DNA from 3 places in the Rheinheimera sp. NSM genome. Region 1 is predicted to be linked to each of the others. Evidence: predicted binding sites of a transcription regulator. Region 1 holds the regulator's gene; each other region holds the start of a gene.
The links. Region 1 encodes sigma-54, which starts transcription at its own class of promoters, with help from an activator protein. Its sites were predicted from a motif close to TGGCANGNTNCNTGCTT; they were not measured.

Region 1 (7,045 bases):
CGATAGCTTTCGGCCAGGCTTTCAACCATGTAGACAGAACGGTGCTGGCCGCCGGTGCAGCCGATGGCAATGGTCAGATAGCTGCGGTTATTACGCTCCAGGTGCGGTAGCCAGGTGCTGATAAAACTGTTGATTTGCCAAATATACTTCGCTACTACCGGCTGTGCTGCCAGGTAATCTTTTACCGGTTGATCCAGCCCGGTCAGCGGCTTCAAATCCGGTTCCCAGTGCGGGTTGGGCAAAAAGCGTGCATCAAATACAAAGTCGGCGTCTTTGGGAATGCCGTATTTAAAGCCAAAAGATTCAAACAGAATAACCAGCCGACCGGTTTTTTGCCCGAGAATACGCTCGCGCAATTGTTCGGCTAACTGGTGCACGTTCAAATCAGTGGTGTCGATATACAAATCGGCACGGCTGGAGATCGGATCCAGCAATTGTTGTTCACGCGATATGGCTTCGTCCAGCGACATGGCCTGATGCGATAACGGATGCAGCCGGCGCGTTTCACTAAAGCGTTTAATCAGGCTGGCGTGGTCGGCATCCAGATACAGGATGGTTAAATCCAGTTTACGTGGCAGGTAAGATAAAATGTCTGCCAGTTCATCGGGGTCCTGTGGCAGGTTGCGCACGTCAATACTGACGGCAACACGCTCATATTGGCCCATTACTGTGGTAGCAAGGGTAGGAAGCAGGTTTACCGGGATATTGTCGACACAGTAGTAGCCAAGGTCTTCCATCACACGCAGTGCAACAGACTTGCCTGAGCCGGAGCGACCACTTACTACCAGCAGCTTCATTTTACCGGTTCCATAGCGCTGTACTCCACTAACAGCTGGTACAACTGCTGGTTAGTTTCAGCATGGCGGATTTTTTTCGTCAGCTCTTTTTGGCTGAGTAGCCGTGCTATGCCGGCCAGAGTGCTCAGATGTGCCTGGCACTGATCTTCCGGGATTAAAATGGCGCAGAAGATATCTACCGGTTGGTTGTCGATGGCGTCAAACGGAATGGCTTCTTTACTGACGACAAACACCAACATTGGCTGTGTTACACACTTTAGCTTGCCGTGTGGTATAGCAATACCACCTCCTATGCCGGTTGAGCCGAGCTTTTCACGTGTCATCAGCGCTTCAAGGATACTGTACTCTGTCATATCCGGCAGTTGCTGGTGAGCCAGCTCAGCGATATATTCCAGAATGCGCTTTTTGCTGTTAAAAAGAACTGCACTTTTAGTGCAGTTCTCGGCAAGCATAGAGGTTAAATTCATCATCATCTAATCAGTGTCGGGCTATTTTCTCTTTATGCTTAATGACCTGGCGATCTAACTTGTCTATCAGCTGGTCAATTGCAGCATACATGTTCTCATTCTCAGATACGGCAAACACTTCGCCACCGTTCAGGTGCAGCTTGGCTTCGGCGATCTGCTTCAATTTTTCCACGTTTAGGATCACATGTACATTGTTTATATGATCAAAATGCCGTTCCAGTTTAGCGAACTTGTTGTCTACGTATTCTTTTAAGGCTGAAGTGATTTCAACATGACGACCGGTTAGATTGATTTGCATAGACATATTCCTTCTTTAGGCTTATTTACAGCAAGGTCTTGCGTTGATTTGACGGCGGAATAAACAACGACTCGCGATACTTGGCAATGGTGCGCCGCGCAACGTTAATACCTTGTTCCAGCAGAATGTCAGCCATCTTGCTGTCACTCAGCGGTTTGGCCGGGTTCTCCGCCGCCACTAATTTCTTAATAAAAGCCCGGATAGCAGTGGAAGAACACTCACCGCCGCTCTCCGTACTAACATGACTGGAAAAGAAGAACTTAAGTTCAAATATACCTCGTGGTGTATGCATATACTTGTGCGTGGTAACACGGGAAATGGTGGACTCGTGCATGCCTACCATCTCCGCTACATCGTTCAGCACCATGGGTTTCATGGCTTCCTCACCGTGTTCAAAAAAAGCCTGTTGCTGCTGCACTATACAGTTCGCCACCTTTAACAAGGTTTCATTACGGCTTTCCAGGCTTTTCAAAAACCATTTCGCTTCCTGCAAATGTGAGCGGATAAACTGGCTGTCGGCACTGTTTTTTGCGGTGCGTGACATAGCGGCATATTGCTGGTTTATCCGTACCTTTGGCATGGCATCGGGGTTAAGTTCTACCTGCCAGCGGCCCTTTACTTTCTGCACGCTGACATCCGGAATAACATACTGCTGCTCTTCACGGATAACGTCGGCACCTGGTCTTGGGTTAAGGCTGTGGATCAGCCGCATCACTTCTTTTAACTCATCCTCTTTGAGTCTAGTCACTCGCATCAAAGAACGAAAGTCGCGATTAGCTAAAAATTCTGTATGCTCGCTGATCATGTTGCGGGCTTCGGCTAAAAACGGTGTGTCGGGATCAAACTGACGTAGTTGCACCAACAGGCATTCCTGTACCGAACGGGCGCCAACCCCGACTGGGTCAAATAATTGAATGCGTTTAATCACGGCTTCTACTTCGTCAGCTTCAATGTCGTCGACGCCGAGTGATTCGAGAATGTCTTCACAACTGATGGTTAACAGGCCGTTTTCGTCGATGGCTTCAATGATGATTTCAGCGATGGCGCGGTCAGTGTCAGAGAAGGGGGTAAGTTGCATTTGCCAACGTAAGTAATCCTGCAGGTTTTCGCTGGTCTCACCCTGATAAACATGGTCTTCATCGCCGCTGTTGTTGCCGGCACTTACCGGGGCGGCGCTGACTAAATCATCCCAGTTATTATCCAGCGGTAGATCTTCCTGAATATTCTGTTCGGTCATCGACTCGCTGCTGTCCGGCTCTGCCGGTTCGTAGCTATCGTCAGGGTTATGGTCGACGTCAGTACCGTTGTCAGCTTGTTGTTGTGGTTCTTTGGGGGCGGTGTCAAAGCTATCGTGCTCGTCTTCTGCTTCCAATAACGGATTAGCATCAAGAGCTTCCTGAATTTCCTGCTGCAACTCAATCGTCGACAGTTGTAACAGGCGGATAGCCTGTTGTAACTGCGGCGTCATGGTTAGTTGCTGTCCTAAGCGAAGTTGCAAAGAGGGCTTCATCTACTTCTACCGTTCTCCTGAATGACACGCTGGTATTATTTTTTGCTAACTATAGCCTGAATTGCTCACCCAGGTATACATCACGTACCTTTTGATTCGACAGTACTTCCTGTGGCGGGCCTGACGCAATTAACTCACCATGGCTGACAATATAAGCAGTTTCACACACATCCAGTGTTTCACGCACATTATGGTCGGTAATTAACACGCCGATACCACGTTGACACAGATGTTGAATAATTTTCTTGATATCAAGTACAGAAATTGGATCGACGCCGGCAAAAGGTTCGTCCAGCAGAATAAATGCAGGGTTGGCAGCCAGAGCTCTGGCTATTTCTACGCGGCGGCGCTCGCCACCGGACAAGCTCATGCCCAGGCTGTTCTTAATATGACCGATATGGAATTCTTCCAGCAAATCGTCTGCTACTTCTTCGCGTTTGGCCGGTGTTAAGTCTTTGCGGGTTTGCAAAATGGCCAGCAGGTTGTCATGTACGGTAAGTTTGCGGAAAATAGAGCTTTCCTGCGGCAGATAGCCAATGCCTTGCCTGGCTCTGGCATGGATCGGATCAAAGGTAATATCTTTGTCATTCAGGCTGATAGTGCCTTTGTCAGAGGGCACCAAGCCAACAATCATATAAAAAGTAGTGGTTTTACCGGCTCCGTTAGGGCCAAGTAAGCCGACAATTTGCCCGGCATTCACCTCCAGGCTGACATCTTTAACAACCTGCCGGCCTTTGTAACTCTTGGCCAGATGGGACGCAACTAACTTCATGGATTATTTTTTTCCTCTGGCGTAAAGATGGTGGTAACGCGTTTGGATTCATTGCTTTCGGCACTAAGCTCCTGCTTCTCTACGTTATACCTTATTGTCGAGGCCTTTACTACGCTACCACTTTGCGCCAGTTCGGCATCGCCGGTTAACGTCAGCATCCGGCTGGCGGGTTCGTAGCGTATTTCGTTGGCTTTGGCGGTCACCGGCTGGCCATCAGCCATGAGCTGCGAATAGCTAACCGGGCTGCCGGTAGCGATATAAACCTCTTTGCCCTTACCGGCGCTGGCATTAATTTCCAGTTGATCGGCTTTCATTTGTAACGAGCCCTGAGTAACCACCACGTTGTTGCGATAGGTCAGCACGTTTTCTTTTAACGACGCCAGGTTATCAGCATCTATCTGAATTTGCTGGCTGTAGTCGGGCTGCTGTGCCACTACCACGCTGCTGCTTAGCAGCAACAGAACAGAAATTATTTTATTGGTCATTTTGGTATACCGTTTGCTGGTGTTGTAACAGCTGTAAGCTGCCATTGGTCAAATCAGCCCGCAGGCCACTGCCGTTAATATAGAAACCTTTGCCCTGAATAAATACCGGCGCATCGTTTTGCAAGGTATTGTCCGGAAATAACATTTCCAATGTTTCTGTGTCTATGCGTTCGATCAGTTCGTCCGGCATCAGGCTTACAATACTGACCTGTTGCTCCAGAATTATTCTGTCCTGGTTAAACCAAATGGCCTGACGGCTACTGGCTGTCCAACCGGGTTGATGCTCGTCGTTGTATAGCGTATACAGCGGATTTTCGAATCGGGTGAAGCCAAGCAATTCGAAATGCTCTAACCGATCGGCGCTGACAGTGTCTGCCAGGTAGCCTTGGGCATCATACAAGCGGCGGGTTACCTTTTGTGCTACGTAATCCGGCAACAGTTCCTGATCGGTTTGCAGCGCATCGCCGTCATCTGCCGGTTCGAACCAGAGATAAGCGGCGGTTCCGGCCAGCAGGAAGACAATAAAAACAAGAAATTTTCTCATGAACTGCTGCCGTCAAATAAGCCGAATTGGTTTTGGCTGATCAGCAGCAAATCGCACAGCTCGCGTACTGCGCCATAGCCGCCGGGCAAACTGGTAATATAATCAGTTTGTTGTAACAGGTAAGGGTGCGCATCTTTTACCGCCACGGCTAAGCCACAGTGTTGCATTACCGACCAATCTGCCAGATCATCACCGATATAGGCAATCTGCGACGGTGTAAGTTGCAATTTTTGCTGTAAATCGGCAAAGGCGGCCAGTTTGTTTTCCTGACCCTGGTAAATATAGGGCACGGTTAACGACGTCATACGTTGTTGTACGATGGCAGAATTACGTCCGGTAATAACCGCAACCTCTACACCAGCCTGGCGCAAGGCTTTAATGCCATAGCCATCGCGGGTATGGAAGGCTTTCAGTTCTTCGCCGTTGTTGCCAAGATAGATCCGGCCATCAGAAAATACACCGTCTACATCGCAGATCAGTAACTTAACGGCGGCAGCCTTAGCGTTGATTTGTGCACTGACCGGCTGATATAAACGATTAAACAATGTCATATTACAGCACCCCGGCCCGCAGTAAGTCGTGCATATTCATCGCACCAACCGGCTTTCCGCTGTCGTCCAGAATAATCAAACCGTTTATTTTTTTCTGCTGCATGATTTGCAGTGCTTCTGCCGCCAGCATCTGCGGCCGGGCAGTAATACAGCGCCGGGTCATGACGTCGGCGATCAGACTCGTATGGATATCGTAACGCTGATCGAGAATGCGACGTAAATCGCCGTCGGTAAAGATACCGGCCAGGGCGCCGGCATTGTCGACTACCGCTGTCATGCCAAGTCCTTTCTTTGAGATCTCCAGTAAAGCATCTTTAATCGTCGCCGTTTGCGGCACGACAGGCACCTCAGCGTCACGGTGCATAACATCGTCCAACCGCAATAGCAGCTTGCGGCCAAGGCTGCCGCCGGGATGCGACAGCGCAAAATCTTCGGCAGAAAAGCCGCGGGCTTCCAGCAGAGCCACCGCCAACGCATCACCCATCGCCAGGGTGGCCGTGGTGCTGGCAGTCGGCGCCAGGCCGAGTGGACAAGCTTCCAGTTCTACTTTAACGCACAGGTGGGCATCGGCCAGTTTCGCCAGCGTTGATGCCGGATTGCCGGTCATGGCTATCAGTTTAATACCAAGCCGTTTAATCAGCGGGATAATGGTCAACACTTCCGGCGTTTCGCCGGAGTTGGAAATAGCAATCACCACATCGTCCGTAGACAACATGCCCAGATCGCCATGGCTGGCTTCGCCCGGGTGGACAAAAAACGCCGGTGTGCCGGTAGATGCCAGAGTTGCCGCAATTTTATTAGCGATATGGCCGGATTTCCCCATGCCGGACACTATGGTTTTACCTTTGCTGTCGAAAATGAGCTGGCAGGCCAGATTAAAGCTGCTATCCAAATACTGTTGCAACTGCGCTACAGCCTCAGCTTCGATGCGTATTACCTCGGCAGCGCGGATACGAAAATCAGTTGTCATATCACTCTCAGTTTAAGAAGCGGTCAGGGCATTAAACAACAGATACTGATAACCGACAAAACCACATAACAGTATTACGCCTTCTGTACGGTTAATGCGTCTGATTTTACCTATCCGAAGTGACATCAGCAGCATTATTATTGTGGCGGCTATCATGACATAGCTATCACGGCTACCGGCCATAGGATCCAAACCCGCCGGGCCGATAACAGCGCCAAGCCCCAGCACCGCCAGAATATTAAAAATATTCGAGCCGATAATATTACCCAGCGCTAAATCATCTTCGCCTTTGAGTATACCGATAATACTGGCGGCCAGCTCCGGTAAACTGGTGCCGATGGCAATGATGGTTAGGCCGATCACTAAATCGCTCAGACCAGCGTAAGTGGCAATGGTTACGGCACCATGGATCAATAATTGCGAACTGGCCAATAACAACACCAGGCCAATACCAAGCCAAACCATCGCTCTTAACGCTGAGATTTGCGCCGGCATTTCGGCATTAAGTTCAGCGATGAGCGGATCATCCGGTGTGGCGTGTTTGCCCCAATAAACCAGCAATGCCAGAAAAGCAACAAAAGCCGTTAATAGCAACACGCCTTCAAAGCGCGTCAGCATATTGTCGGAAATAAAGTAATAGCCCAACAGGGT
Region 2 (7,045 bases), on a different contig from region 1:
AGTTGCTTAGCATCTAACGGCAGCGCTGCCGTGGCCTCTGCCAACGCCTGTAATATCACCTGCGAATTAGTTTTGACTTCAACCGCAATAACCGCTTGTGCCATTGCCAGGCTCAGTTGCAGCAATTGCTGTTGTACCTGTTCGTCGACATTGGCCAGCGGCTGCTGCAGTTGGTCCAGCAAGGCGGTTAACTGTTGCAACTTTTCCTGCAGTTCGGTTTCGCCCTGAGCCAGGCCCTGCTTTTTACCCTCTGCTACGCCCTGCGCCAAACCATCTTGCTGGCCTTGTTCACGCCCTTCAGCATAGCCTTTACTGAAACCGTCCTCTTTGCCCACGGCAAAGCCTTCATCGTAAGCGGCCTGACGCATTTGCTCCATATCTTCTGCTGTCAAAGGTTTGACAACCAGCTCTTCGTCTTCTTCCTGCCGTGCTGCGCGGGCAACCGGCCGGGTTTTATTCAGCGCATTGGTGCGCAGCGGATCTAACTGCTTGTCAGATGTCAGCTCCGGCGTTTGCCATTGCTTCAACTGCTCATCGGTGGCTTCATCCGGCGAAAACGGCCGTTTATATTTAAAGGCGTCATCAATCATGGTACGGCTCATTTAACTTAGAGGAAGTCATCGCCACCGCCGCTGCCCAGCATAATTTCACCGGCGTCAGACAAGCGCCGCGCTGTGGACAGAATTTCTTTTTGTGCCGCTTCAACGTCACTAACCCGTACCGGCCCCATGGCCTCCAGATCATCCTGCAGCAGTTCTGCTGCCCGTTTTGACATATTCTTGAAGATTTTCTCTTTTAAGTTTTCGTCGGTGCCTTTCAGTGCCTTCATCAGCACATCCTGCTGAATTTCACGCAGCAAAGTTTGAATACCACGGTCATCCACATCCACCAGGTTCTCAAATACAAACATCAGATCCTGAATTTGCTGCGCCATTTCTTCGTCATGCTCACGGATAGAATCCATCAGCTGGCCTTCAATATTGGTATCCATATAGTTGAGGATATCGGCAGCCGCTTTTAAGCCGCCCATTTTCGCTGTTTGTGTACCGGCCTGACCGGCAAACTGTTTCTCCATAATTTCGTTTAACTCCTGCAATGCTGCCGGCTGTACTTCTTCCAGGTTGGCAATACGCATGGTTAGATCCAGCCGCACTTTTTCCGGGAACTGCGACAGAATTTCCGCCGATTGTTCCGGCTCCAGATAAGACAATACAATGGTTTGGATCTGCGGGTGTTCGTTGCGGATAATATTGGCAACCTGCTTGGAGTCCATCCACTTCAATGAATCCAGGCCTTTAGCTCCGCCGCCCAGCACTATCTGGTCAATCAGGTTAGCGGCTTTTTCTTCACCCAGCGCTGCGGTTAAAGCACGCTTGATAAACTCTTCGCTCTGGAAGCCGATGGTGCTGAAATTCTGGATCTGTTCAATAAACAAACGGTGCACAGCAGAGATTTTCGCCTGGTTCAGATCGGTCATCTGCGCCATGGCCAAACCCACTTTCTGCACTTGCTTCGGCTCCAGGTGTTTTAAAATTTGCGCAGCATCTTCTTCTGACAAGCTCAGCAGTAAGATGGCGGCTTTTTCAACACCGTCCAGTTTACCTACGTCAAAGGCAGGTTTTGTTGCTTCTATGCTACTCATCTTCAGCCAACCAGTTTTTCACTACCAGAGAGGATAATTCCGGCTCATTTGCTACCAGAGCCCGAACTGCGCGTAACAAGTCATCATCACCATGCAGGTCCGGCAACATCAGGGTGCCATCTGCGGCAAAGCCCACAGCGTTCTCATCAAAAGATGAGCTTAGCATGTCGATAGTATCATCCCCTAAATCCAGCCCGCTGCTCAGTGCATTTTCATCATAAGCATCTTTGGTATCTTCAGGGTAAATCAGTTTTTTCAGCATCGGCCGCACTATGGCCAAAATCAGCACGATAATGATCAGGCCGCCAATGGCCAACCGCACCACGCGCAGGAACCAGTCTTCTTCATAAAATGCCGGTACGGATTCTTCTACCACAGCCTCTTTCATAAAGGGTACGGAGATCACTTCGATCATGTCACCGCGCTGCGCATCGAAACCAACACCGCCCTGCAACAAGCGGCGGATGTTCGCCAGCTCGGCCTGAGCACGCGGTTGCGGTTCACCGTTTTCGCCGGCAACATAATCAATTGCCACCGACACACTCAAGCGGCGGATCACGCCGCTTTGCTGGGAAATGTGGCTGATAGTGGTATCCAGCTCGTAATTACGGGTGGCTTCTTTGTGATTGCGGCCAGGCACCACCGGCTGGGCGTTACCGCCGGTTGCCTGCTCCGGAATGTTGGAGTTTAGCGGCGGCTGGTTAGACAACGCGCCCGGAATACCACCACTTAAACCACCGACACTGTTTTCTTCAATGGTCATTTCACTGCGCACGGCCGGCAAATCGGGGTTAAAACGCTTTTGCGTTTGCTCGGTAGCGGTAAAGTCCATATGTAAATCGACCTGAGCGGTATAGTTACCATAGCCCAGCACCGGCATTAAAATAGAGTCGACTTTCTGGCGGTATTCTTCTTCACGGGTGCGCTGCAGCTCGTATTCTTTACGGGTACGGGCTGAGCTGGCATCCTGAGAACCGCTGTTTAATAAGCGGCCGTTCTGATCCGTTACTGTTACTCTGGAGGGCGATAACCCCTGCACAGCAGAGGCCACGATATCGACGATGGCATCCACTTCGCTGTCACGCACCATAGTGCCACCACGGGCGGTAACCAACACCGTAGCCGACGGCAGTTTTTCTACCCTGGCAAAGACGTTTTCTTTCGGAATAGCCAGCAACACCCGCGCCCGCGAGATACTTTGTAATTCTTCAATGGTGCGGGCCAGTTGTTGCTCACGGCTGTGCTTTAACCGTTCCATTTCCAGCCGTTGGCTAACGCCGAAGCCGCTGTCCTGCAGCAAAAACTCGGTTCCGCTGGAAGGCTCTTTCGCCAAACCGGCACGGGATAATGACAGTTTAATATTCTGGAACTGATCTTCAGCTACCATGATCACATTGCCTTCGAGCTTGTAATCAATTTTCTGCGCATCTAAATGGTCCAGCGTCTGGATCAGCTCCTGGGTTTGAAATGTGCCCAGCGGGCGCATTTCCGGTTGTCGCGCCCACATGATAATTAAGATAGCGATGGCCAGACAGATGGTCAGTGCGACAATCAGCGTAATCTGCCGCACCAGGTCCATGCCACCCAGTGAGCCGACAAAGCCCGGTTTTTGTTCCTGTTGCTCGCCGCTGTTGTAGTCGTTGCCTGACAGCGCCAGCTCGGTGGATTGATTCTCAGCCACTGCTTATCCCTCCGTTATACCGGCATCGACATTATGTCTTTGTAGGCTTCAACTAATTTATTGCGCACCTGCACTGTCGCTTCAAAGGCTAAAGAGGATTTCTGGCTGGCAATCATTACCTGTGCCAGTGACACGCTTTTGTCGCCCATTTCAAAGGCAGTACGCATTTGGCCGGTTTCCTGTGCAAGGTTATTGACCTTGCTCAGTGCGCTGGTCAGCATGCTGCTGAAGTCGCTTTGGCTTGGGTTTACTTCTGCCGCATTTTGCAGTTTCAGCTCATTGCCAATAGCTCTGGTTTGATTAACCATCGACTGCATTTCGGCGTAAAGGGCCTGACCTTTGATATTCATAGCGACACCTGTCAAAAATTTGCTGCTGTTACCGTTACACCAGCTAAAGCAGGAGTTGTGCCATATTTTAATCAACTGAATTATAAAAGAAAAAGCCCTCTTTTTGAGGGCTTTTGCGGCTTACGCCGGCAGGTCAATACCATGATCACGCATGCGCGCTAACTTGTAACGCAGGGTCCGGTCGCTGATACCCAGTTTTTCTGCCACGTCTTTGCGCCGGTTAGCGCAGGCTTTCATTGTCGCCAGAATAATGCGGTGTTCCTGCTCATGTACTGAAGCTTTAAAGGCGCCGCCTCCCTCTTCATTACCATCTTCCGCGCGCTGTTCTATATTGCCGTCAGCCGCAAACAAGGCATCGGCCGCTATAGCCGGCTCGCGGCCTGGCGGCAACATATCCACCTGCTCCAGCATAATGTCGTCGGTGCCAATCTCATCGCCGGCAGCAATAATCAATGCCCGCTGCATAACGTTATCCAGCTCACGCACATTGCCTGGCCAGCTGTAGCGCTGCAAAAGCTGCTCAGCCGCCGCGGTTAACACCGCCTGGCTGCGGCCACTGTGCTGGCAATGGCGCTGCAGTAAATGCTGCGCCAGTGGTACTATATCTTCCGGCCGTTCAGCTAATGCCGGCCACACCAGCGGAAAGACATTCAGCCGGTAGAATAAATCTTCACGAAATTCCCCCTGCGCCACCGCCTGTTTTAAGTTGCGGTTGCTGGTGGCCAGGATGCGCACATCCAGTTTAATGGTTTTACGCGCACCCAGCCGCTCTACTTCCCGCTCCTGCAATACGCGCAACAGCTTGGCCTGCAGGTTAAGGTCCATCTCGGTAATTTCATCCAGCAGCAAGGTACCCTGCTGTGCTTGTTCAAACTTGCCCGGGCAGGCATTTACTGCGCCGGTAAAGGCGCCTTTTTCATAGCCAAACAGGGTAGATTCCAGCATATTTTCCGGAATAGCGGCGCAATTTATCGCAATAAAAGGCCCGCTGCTGCGCGCCGATAGCTGATGAATATAACGCGCCAACACTTCCTTACCCGAACCGCTGGGGCCGCTGATCATGACGCTGGCGTCGGTACGCGCTACTCTGGCACACAGCGCCAGTAACTGCTTACTGGCCGGTGCGGCGACGACAGGTTCAATATTGGCGACAGCTTCCGGCGCCACATAGCGGCTAACGGTGCTGAGCAACACCTCCGGCGAAAACGGCTTGGCCAGGTAGTCAATGGCCCCCAGCCTGATGGCTTCAACAGCCGCCTGCACCGTGGCATAGGCTGTCATCATTAATACCGGAATTTGCGGATACTGGCTGCGCAGGGTTTTTAATAAGGTAAAACCGGACACGGCGCCCATTTGTACGTCGCTGATCACCAGTTGCACGCTGTGTTGCTTTAACTGCAGCAGCGCCTCTTCTGCACTGCTGACAGCGACCAGCTGATAATTGGCCAGCTGCAGCGTATCGCTGAGCGCTTCGCGCAGGCCGGCGTCATCTTCTACCAATAAAATGCACTGGCTCATAATGGCTCACTCCCTTGCTGCATTAACGCCGTGTGGTATGGCAGCAACAGCTCAAAGCAGGCGCCGCCGGTGGCACTATTGTGATATTGCACAGTGCCGCTGTGTGCTGCCGCTACCGCCTGTACAACTGCCAAACCTAAGCCTGTGCCATCGGCACGGCCGGTCACAAAGGGTTCAAACAAACGGTTCAGTAAATGTGCAGCCACGCCGGGGCCATTGTCGGTTACCTGAATGGACAGCATGGCAGGGTTTGATGCAGAGGGGGCAATATTCAGCTGTACCCGGGCGGCATCAGGCTGCGCCGGTGTAACATCGGCCAGCGCCTGTACGCTGTTATGAATTAAATTCTGTACCGCACCGCTTAGCGCGCTCAGATTACCCAGCACGGTAAGATCAGGTTCGGCCACGGTAACGGTTAACACCGCTGCGCTTTGCTGCAGCACAGCATCAGTAGCGGTAATCACCTGCTCTGCTAATTCTTTACAGCTAACAGGCGCCACCGCCTGGGCTGTGCCACTGCGGGCAAACAGCAGCATGTCATTCAGTTGCTGCTCCAAATCCTGCAGCCTTGATAACAGCTTTTGCTGAAACTGCTGCTGCACCTGAAATGTCGCCCTTGGGTTGCTCAGGTTCTGCGCATATAACATGGCGGCGGATAAAGGCGTGCGGATCTGATGCGCCAGCGAGGCCATCATTTTGCCTAAGGTAGACAGCCGCTGCATTTGGCTGAGCCGGCCCTGTAGCTGCCGGGTTTGGGTTAGATCGGTCAGCATAATCAGCTGGCCCGGTTCAGTGTAATCGGTACGGCTGAGTAAGGCACTGATCTCAAGTTTTACCAGACGGCCGTCTTTTAACGACACTTCCAGGCCATCATCACTGCGCGGGCGAAAACACCGGCTGATCACTGCAAACCAGCGCTGTCCCACTAACGGCTCGCCTAACATCGCCACCGCCGCAGGGTTAGCCTGATACACCAATCCGCGTTGATCCAGCAGGATCACTGCCGCCGGCAAAGCCTGCAAAATAGGGTCTTGTAATTCTGATGACAGTAACTGTAGCCCGGGCCGCGCGCTGCTCAGGCGGTGGCTCAGGTTGGATGGCGTAAAATCGTATGCGTTTGCCGTTGTCATTAGTTTCCCCTGCGACAGCTTAATCTAAGGGGAGTAATGCAGGCATTATGCCAGCTATAAATTCTTATTTTTTAGTAAGTTAATGCTGTCAATTCTCTGACAGCGTTAATTATTCGTCTTTACCGAGGTTGTATTTACGCATTTTTTCCACCAGGGTAGTGCGACGCAGCCCCAATACTTCAGCTGCGCGGGCAACCACGAATTCATGCCGCTCTAACGCCTGAGAAATAAAGCGGATTTCCAGCTCTGCCAGATATTCTTTTAAATCCAGCCCCTGCTCCGGCAAATGCTGTGGGTCGCTGTCTGTGGTGAAAAACGCCGCGCCGCTGTCGTCTGCGTCATCTTCGTCGTCGGCCTGAAACAGCTCATTAAGCAGATCGCGCTCCTGCAGACTTTCCGGGTATTGCGGCACATAGCTGTCGACATCGAGATGGCGGTATTTTTCCGGTAACTCGGCTACATCCGCTACCTGGTCCGGATACATAATCACCATGCGCTCCAGCAGGTTTGCCAGCTCGCGCACATTACCCGGCCAGCTGTGTAACTGCAGGCTTTCAATAGCACGTTCGGTAAACTTAACCCGTGCCTGATGGCTTTGCTCCAGCCGGCGCATTAATTCCTGCACCAGCAGCGGCAAGTCTTCAGCGCGCTGCTGTAATGACGGTGTTTCTATCGGGAACACATTAAGGCGGTAGAATAAATCTTCGCGAAAACTGCCGTCGCT
Region 3 (7,045 bases), on a different contig from region 1:
TTGTATCGCGCATTGCTACCCGTAGTTTAACCGCAGCGGTAACGGTAATGGTGCCTAATTCATTGGGCCCGGGCGAGCTGTTAATGCACTATGGCACCCAAGAGCAAAAAGATTTCTGGTTGCCGACCTTAGCTAACGGTACCGATGTACCCTGTTTTGCACTGACCGGGCCTGAGGCTGGCTCTGACGCCGGTGGTATTCCGGATACCGGTGTGGTGTGTAAAGGCGAGTTTGAAGGTAAAGAAGTTATTGGGATCCGTTTAAATTGGGATAAGCGTTACATTACGCTGGCACCGGTGGCGACAGTGCTGGGCCTGGCGTTCAAGCTGTATGACCCGGACAGTTTACTTGGTGATAAAGAAGAGCTGGGTATTACCTGTGCCCTTATTCCTACCAGCCATAAAGGCGTAGAAATTGGTGACCGGCACTTTCCGATGAATATGGCCTTTATGAACGGTACTACCTACGGTAAAGACGTATTTATTCCGCTGGAGTGGATTATAGGCGGTCCGGATTACGCTGGTCGTGGCTGGCGCATGCTGGTCGAGTGTTTGTCAGCGGGGCGTGGTATCAGCTTGCCGGCATTGGCTACTGCTACCGGGCATTTAGCAGCGCGGATGACAGGTGCTTATGGCTATGTGCGTCAACAGTTTGGTATGTCTATCGGCAAGTTTGAAGGTGTGCAGGAGTCGCTGGCGCGTATCGGTGGCTTCACCTACAGCCTGGAAGCAATACGGGTAATGACCGCCGGTGCTATCGACATGAAGTTAAGCCCAAGCGTGGTAACCGCCATTGCCAAGTACCATATGACAGAGATGTCGCGCACCTTAATGAACGATGCCTTTGATATTCATGCCGGCCGCGCTATTCAGGTTGGGCCGAAGAATTATCTGGCACATGGTTATATGGGTATTCCTATTTCGATCACGGTAGAAGGGGCTAATATTCTGACCCGCAACCTGATGATTTTTGGCCAGGGCGCCACGCGCTGCCACCCCTATGTATTGGCAGAGCTGGAAGCCGCGGCTAACCCGGATGCAGAGCAGGGCTTAAAGCAGTTTGATAACCTGTTGCTGAAGCATATTGGCTTTGCTATCGGTAATACTTTTGGTGCGTTGTGGCAGGGGTTAACGGCTGCTGCCTTTAATTCTGCCCCGGTATCGGGTGAAACCGCTAAATATTACAAACAGTTAAGCCGAATGAGCCGTGGTTTGGCATTAAGTGCGGATTTTTCCATGCTGATTTTAGGCGGCGAGTTAAAACGCCGGGAAATGCTGTCGGCCCGCTTAGGTGATGTGTTAAGCCAGCTGTATATTGCTTCAGCAGTGCTGAAATTTTATGAAGATAATGGCCGCCAGCAATGTGACCTGCCGTTTGTGCATTACAGCCTGCAGCGCGCGCTGTTTGATATTGGTCGTGCCTTTGATGGTTTCTTTGCCAACTTCCCGAACCGGGTGGTGGCGCGGTTATTAAAAACGCTGATCTTCCCGTTCGGTATTGGTTACAAGATGCCAAATGATGACACCGCCATTCAAATTTGCGAAGCGCTGTCTAAGCCTGGTGTCGTGCGAGACCGCTTAACCCACCTGTGTTATATCGGCGCAGATGAAAATGACGCCACCGGGTTAATGGAAAGTGCTTTTGTCGCCATGCACGCAGCACAGCCGCTGATGAAGAAAATATACCAGGCACAGCGCGAAGGTAAATTGGCGCGTAAACAGCCGTTGGCTCAAACCATCGAGCAAGCTTTAGCTGCACAGGTAATTAGCGCAGCAGAAGCAGAGCAACTGACAAAGATGAACACATTGCGCTTCAGTGCCATCAGTGTTGACAGCTTTAAACCAGGCGAGTTGGATGCTATGGCGATAGCCTCTGCTGACGCGGCTTAAACAACTTGCTACACTCAAACGCCGGCCGGGTTTTCGCTCTGCCGGCGTTTTTTTGTTTTTAAGGAATGATAATGTCAGCAGATATCACATTACGTTTAGCCACAGAGCAGGATATACCAACCATATTGGCGTTTATTCAGGGCCTGGCAGACTATGAAAAACTGGCCGATCAGGTAGTGGCCACGGAAGATAAGCTGCGGGCCAGCTTATTTGGTGCCAAACCCTATGCCGAAGTGGTGATTGCCGAATATCAGCAGCAGCCGGCCGGCTTTGCGCTGTTCTTCCATAATTACTCAACCTTTCTTGCTAAACCCGGTATCTATCTGGAAGACTTATTTGTGCTGCCGGCTCATCGGGGCCGGGGCCTGGGCAAGTTGCTGCTGAGCTATCTGGCGAAGCTGGCAGTAGAGCGCGACTGCGGCCGTCTGGAATGGTCAGTGCTGGATTGGAACCAGCCGGCGATCGATTTTTATCAGGCGCAGGGTGCCAGCATGTTGCACGACTGGCGTATTAATCGTGTTACCGGGCCGCAATTGCAGCAATTGGCGCAGCAGTATACCGACTGAGTTATAGTGTTTGGCTACTGCCGCTAAAATAAGCGCTATTCGTTGTGGCAACTCACCTAACTCAGTCTAAGCTATGTAGAGTTATTTCCCTCTTACTATGTAGCCTGCAGGTTTACGGGGTGTTTTATGAAACGTTTAAAAGCGCTGGCAGATAAACCTATTATTGGTGGTGTGGTGAAAAAAGCCATGGCGTCGCTGGCCAGCAATGATGCAAAGACTATTTCGGAACACTTTTCGCAATACCTGAAACCGCAAATTGCCGACACAGACCAATTGCGGCATGAAGTATACAAATTACGCCACAATGTGTACTGCGAAGAGCTGCATTTCGAAGATGTAAAAGAAACCTATGAAGAAAAAGACGAGTTTGATTTAAGGGCAATTCATTGTTTTGTTCGCCATATCAGTTCCAACAATCTGGCCGGTACCGTGCGGTTAATTACTTCGGCGCAAGATCATGAACTGTTGCCGATAGAGCAGTTTTGCTCACATGCGTTAACCGACACCGATATTTCGCCAATGAAATATGCCAGGCATGAGGTGTGTGAAATCTCCAGGCTAGCGGTACCGGCGGCCTTCCGGAAACGTGAAATTGATAAACATGCCGGTGCCGCCACCGGCGCCATTAACGAACAGGTATTCTCGCAAACTGAACTACGCTGTTTCCCTTATATTGCTGTCTGCTTATATTTGTCTGCCGCCGCCATGTCTTATAAGACCAAGCGCTACCATGTGTTTGTCATGATGGAGCCCAGGTTGGCCAGAAGCTTAAGCTTTGTTGGCATTATGTTTCGTCAATTGGGTCAACCGATAGAGTTTCATGGTAAGCGGGCGGCATACTATATTGACTCCAGAGAGTTGAAAAAAACCCTGAGCCAGGGTTATCTGAAATTGCTGCAGGCAATAGAGCGTGACTTGTTTGAACTGAAAAAACCGGGTTCACCTTCTTCCGGCGCAGTATTCTCGCCTAAACTTATTGCCGCACATTAGCCGTTATGCCGGACTACACATAGGGAATATGGCAATGTTTGACTACAACACCGCGTTTTCGCGCAATATTGGCTGGGTAACGCTGGCTGAGCAGCAAAAGCTGCGTAATTTTACCGTAGCGATAGCCGGTGCAGGCGGGGTAGGAGGGGCACATGCTTTAACGCTGGCCAGGCTTGGTATTGGTAAGTTTCGTTTATCAGATTTTGACCAGTTTGAAGTACACAATTTTAACCGTCAGGTGGGCGCTTTTATGTCTACCGTACAGCAAGACAAAGTGACGGTAATGGAGCGAATGCTCAGGGATATTAATCCTGAAGCTGAAATTAACAGTTTTGAACAGGGTATCAATGCTGATAATGTCGACGCTTTTTTGCAGGATGCCGATATTTATGTCGACAGCCTGGATTTTTTTGCGTTGGAAGCACGGCAGTTAGTGTTTCAGAAATGTCACGATAAGCGCATTCCGGTGGTTACCGCTGCGCCTTTAGGCATGGGCTGTGCCTTTTTATGTTTTATGCCAGGCGCAATGAGCTTTGAACAGTACTTTCGTTTTAATGGCCGCAGCAGAGAAGATCAACTTATACAATTCCTGATTGGCTTGTCACCTGCTATGTTGCAACGCAGCTATCTGGTTGATCAAAGCCGGGTGAGCTTTAAACAGCAGCGTGGTCCTTCAACTCCAATGGCAGTGCAATTGTGCGCCGGCATCGCCGGCACCTATGTGCTGAAAATTCTGCTGGGCAGAGGAGATATCCTATGTGCTCCTTACGGCCTGCATTTTGATGCTTACCGCAACAAACTGGTAAAAACCTGGCGGCCCTTTGGTAATGCCGGTCTGGTGCCCCGGCTGATGTTTCGGATCGCAAAAAAAATTGTCAACAGCTAGTGTCAGCTTTTTTATCAGTTACTTGGCTCAGGTCATATATCATCAACTTAACCTATTGAATATGATTAAAATATTTTTATGGCATGGTCATTGCTTTGTTAGGTGTGTTGTATATGACTACAGAGTTTAACAAGGAGTTACTATGAAAAAGATTCTTATCGCTGCCGCCTTACTTGGCGCTGCCGGAGCCGCCCAGGCAGGGGATATCAGCATTACCAATGATTACGGTACTACAGGTTTATTTGAAGCGCTGGGTGCCAGCAATATTCCGGTAACCTCTACTTATAGCCACGGTTTGGGAGCCGGTGCAGTGAGTGGTGCAGATGATCTGATTGGTGCGCCACTTAGCTTTAATGACGTTGGCGGTGGTTGGTTTGGTGAGTTAGTGCCTATTTTTGGTGGCACTTCACTGAACTACAACACCGACTGGCAACTGGGCTTTAACTACAACTTTAGCGGTAGTGCGACGCTTGTTGATGGTGTGTTCCCATTTGCGCCAGACGGTACTTTAGATGCTGACAATAACGGTTTAGTGGATTTTGGCGATGCGATAGTGCCTAATTTCACCGCGGGTATTTTAGAGATTTTCTTCACTGACTTAGCAAATCCGGGCAGCGCAAATGATGGCCAAAAAGTGCTGGAGTTGCAACTGGTTGGTACTGAATTACAGCCATTTTCGCCAAATGTGATTTTCTTTATGGAAGTGAATTATGACTGGTATGCCGGTGGTAATGCCTTTGTTGATAACTTCTTTACCGATGGTGATTCCGGTATGTCATTTTATCAGTTAAGCCAGTTAGCACCGCCACCGGTTATTAATTTCCGTATGGACTTTAACGTTGATTTTAACTATGTACCAACCTGCGATGATGCAGATTGTGAAACATTAAGCCGTACTACAGATATTAACGCAACCGGCATTTTTGCGGTACCAGAGCCTGCATCTATTGCTATCTTAGGTTTGGGTTTATTAGGTTTAGGTGCTACAGCTCGCAGACGTAAAGCTGCTGAAAAAGCCTGAGTTTAATCACTAACTAAAAAGCCGGTCTTAGACCGGCTTTTTTATGTGCATATTTAGTTGTAAAAAAACACGACAGAATTGCTGTCGTGTTTGGTCTTTCAGTTTATTGGCTGGCTTTTGCCTGCAATTCGGCAAGGCGTTGGTTAACTTTCCGGTCGTCAGATTTTACTTGTTGCAATATGTTATTTGCTTCGGCTGTTTTGCCTGCCATCAACAAGGCTTCGGCATAGTTTAGCTGTACATCACTGCTGCCTGGCCTCAGTGACAACGACTTCTCAAACTGTGCTATGGCACCTGATGTATTGTTAAGACGCATCAGAGTTGTACCGTAGGTGTCGATAACATCGGGATTTTCCGGTGCCAGTGCCAGTGCTTGCCTGGCATATTTTTCTGCTTCGGTAACTTTGTTATCGTTGAGTAGTAACCAGGCGTAATTGTTCAGGAAAATAAAGTTGTTTGCCTGAGCTTCCGTCAAAGAGGCATAGATCTGTTGTGCCTTTTGCGGATCAGATTGCATTAACAAATTCGCGTAATAAGACTGCATCATATCTGATGGCTCATGGTCTTTCATGTGCTGTTCGATAAATTCAATACCGCGGCGAAATGAATACTCTTTAGCATATAAATCGGCAATCACGGTAGCGGTAGAGTTGGCCGGTTGCAGGTCATAGCTTTGCAGCAAGGCTTCTAATGCCGGTGTCGGTTTCTTTTGTAATAACAGCAGCCGTCCTTTCAGTGCCAGATTATAAGCATTGTCGCGTATTTTTTCCGGTAATTTGGCTAAGGCATCGGTGGCGGCACTGTATTGCTGCAAAGCTTCCAGTGCAGAAATCTGCGTCATGCGAAGCTGTACATTGTCCGGATAACGGCTTTGTTGCAACTGTACTACCCGTAGCGCTTCTTGCGGCTTATTTTGTCTGAGCAGTAAGTTGGCATAAATAACAGCTGCTTGAAATGCTGCGGGGTCCTGCTCGTGCCAGTTTTTACTCAGACGCAGTGCATCTGCGGCCTTGTTCAAATTAACATTGGCTTCAATCAACATGGTCCAATGTGCCGGCAGGCGCTGGCTATTATCGGCCGGTGTTTTTTCAAGCAATGCTACGACCTGGTCTGCTTTTCCTTCCATTTGAAACAACTGTGCAACGGTTAAGCGCAGCGGATAATTATCCGGCTCACGTTGTTGCGTTTCACGTGCAGTCGCCAGGATCGCAGCGGTGTTTTTGTTTTGCCTTGCCAGCGCGTAGGCCTGGCGTAGCGCCGGCAAATAAGTGGGCCTGGCTTGCAAAAGTTTGTTGTTTAATTGGATAGCTAAAGGGTAGTCCTGCTCAACTTGAGCCACCGTAGCTTGCAGCAGCAAGGTTAACGGATTGTCGGGGGCGCTTTCGGCAGCACTGGCCAACATAGATTTGGCTGCGGGAACATCTTTCTGTAGCAAGGCACTGTAGGCTTTGAGGTTATAACCTAAGTTTGCACTTTCCGGGTTATTTACCCACTCTTGCGCCAACTGGTCGGCTTTATCGAATTGTTCGTTCTTCAGGTAGTTTGCAGCCAGCACTAAGCGGGTGTCATGCATACCCGGATCCAGCAGCAGGGCGCGCTCCAGATCCCGGATGGCGGCCAGCTCTTCTCCCGGAATCGCCATTCTTAACTGTCCAAGTGAACTTAAGCTTTGTGCTTCACCCGACATACTGCT

Region 2: a site for sigma-54 is predicted at 3,720-3,736, ahead of fliE (flagellar hook-basal body complex protein FliE). Genes of this name have one in related genera too.
Region 3: a site for sigma-54 is predicted at 4,411-4,427, ahead of ACTZWV_RS09560 (PEP-CTERM sorting domain-containing protein). Genes of this name have one in related genera too.

What each region holds. Positions count from the first base shown of each region.
Region 1 is NZ_JBQTCI010000001.1:423,676-430,720, forward strand. Features, by position in the region: gene rapZ (RNase adapter RapZ) at 1-797, opposite strand, end outside; gene ptsN (PTS IIA-like nitrogen regulatory protein PtsN) at 794-1,267, opposite strand; gene hpf (ribosome hibernation promoting factor) at 1,275-1,562, opposite strand; gene ACTZWV_RS01870 (RNA polymerase factor sigma-54) at 1,588-3,072, opposite strand; gene lptB (LPS export ABC transporter ATP-binding protein) at 3,122-3,844, opposite strand; gene lptA (lipopolysaccharide transport periplasmic protein LptA) at 3,841-4,329, opposite strand; gene lptC (LPS export ABC transporter periplasmic protein LptC) at 4,319-4,873, opposite strand; gene kdsC (3-deoxy-manno-octulosonate-8-phosphatase KdsC) at 4,870-5,424, opposite strand; gene ACTZWV_RS01895 (KpsF/GutQ family sugar-phosphate isomerase) at 5,426-6,394, opposite strand; gene ACTZWV_RS01900 (calcium/sodium antiporter) at 6,407-7,045, opposite strand, start outside.
Region 2 is NZ_JBQTCI010000003.1:302,749-309,793, forward strand. Features, by position in the region: gene fliH (flagellar assembly protein FliH) at 1-590, opposite strand, end outside; gene fliG (flagellar motor switch protein FliG) at 608-1,642, opposite strand; gene fliF (flagellar basal-body MS-ring/collar protein FliF) at 1,635-3,323, opposite strand; gene fliE (flagellar hook-basal body complex protein FliE) at 3,338-3,673, opposite strand; gene ACTZWV_RS10775 (sigma-54-dependent transcriptional regulator) at 3,794-5,191, opposite strand; gene ACTZWV_RS10780 (sensor histidine kinase) at 5,188-6,321, opposite strand; gene ACTZWV_RS10785 (sigma-54 dependent transcriptional regulator) at 6,431-7,045, opposite strand, start outside.
Region 3 is NZ_JBQTCI010000003.1:51,475-58,519, reverse strand. Features, by position in the region: gene ACTZWV_RS09580 (acyl-CoA dehydrogenase) at 1-1,889, shown strand, start outside; gene ACTZWV_RS09575 (GNAT family N-acetyltransferase) at 1,961-2,455, shown strand; gene ACTZWV_RS09570 (PEP-CTERM/exosortase system-associated acyltransferase) at 2,582-3,445, shown strand; gene ACTZWV_RS09565 (ThiF family adenylyltransferase) at 3,474-4,331, shown strand; gene ACTZWV_RS09560 (PEP-CTERM sorting domain-containing protein) at 4,474-5,352, shown strand; gene prsT (XrtA/PEP-CTERM system TPR-repeat protein PrsT) at 5,456-7,045, opposite strand, start outside.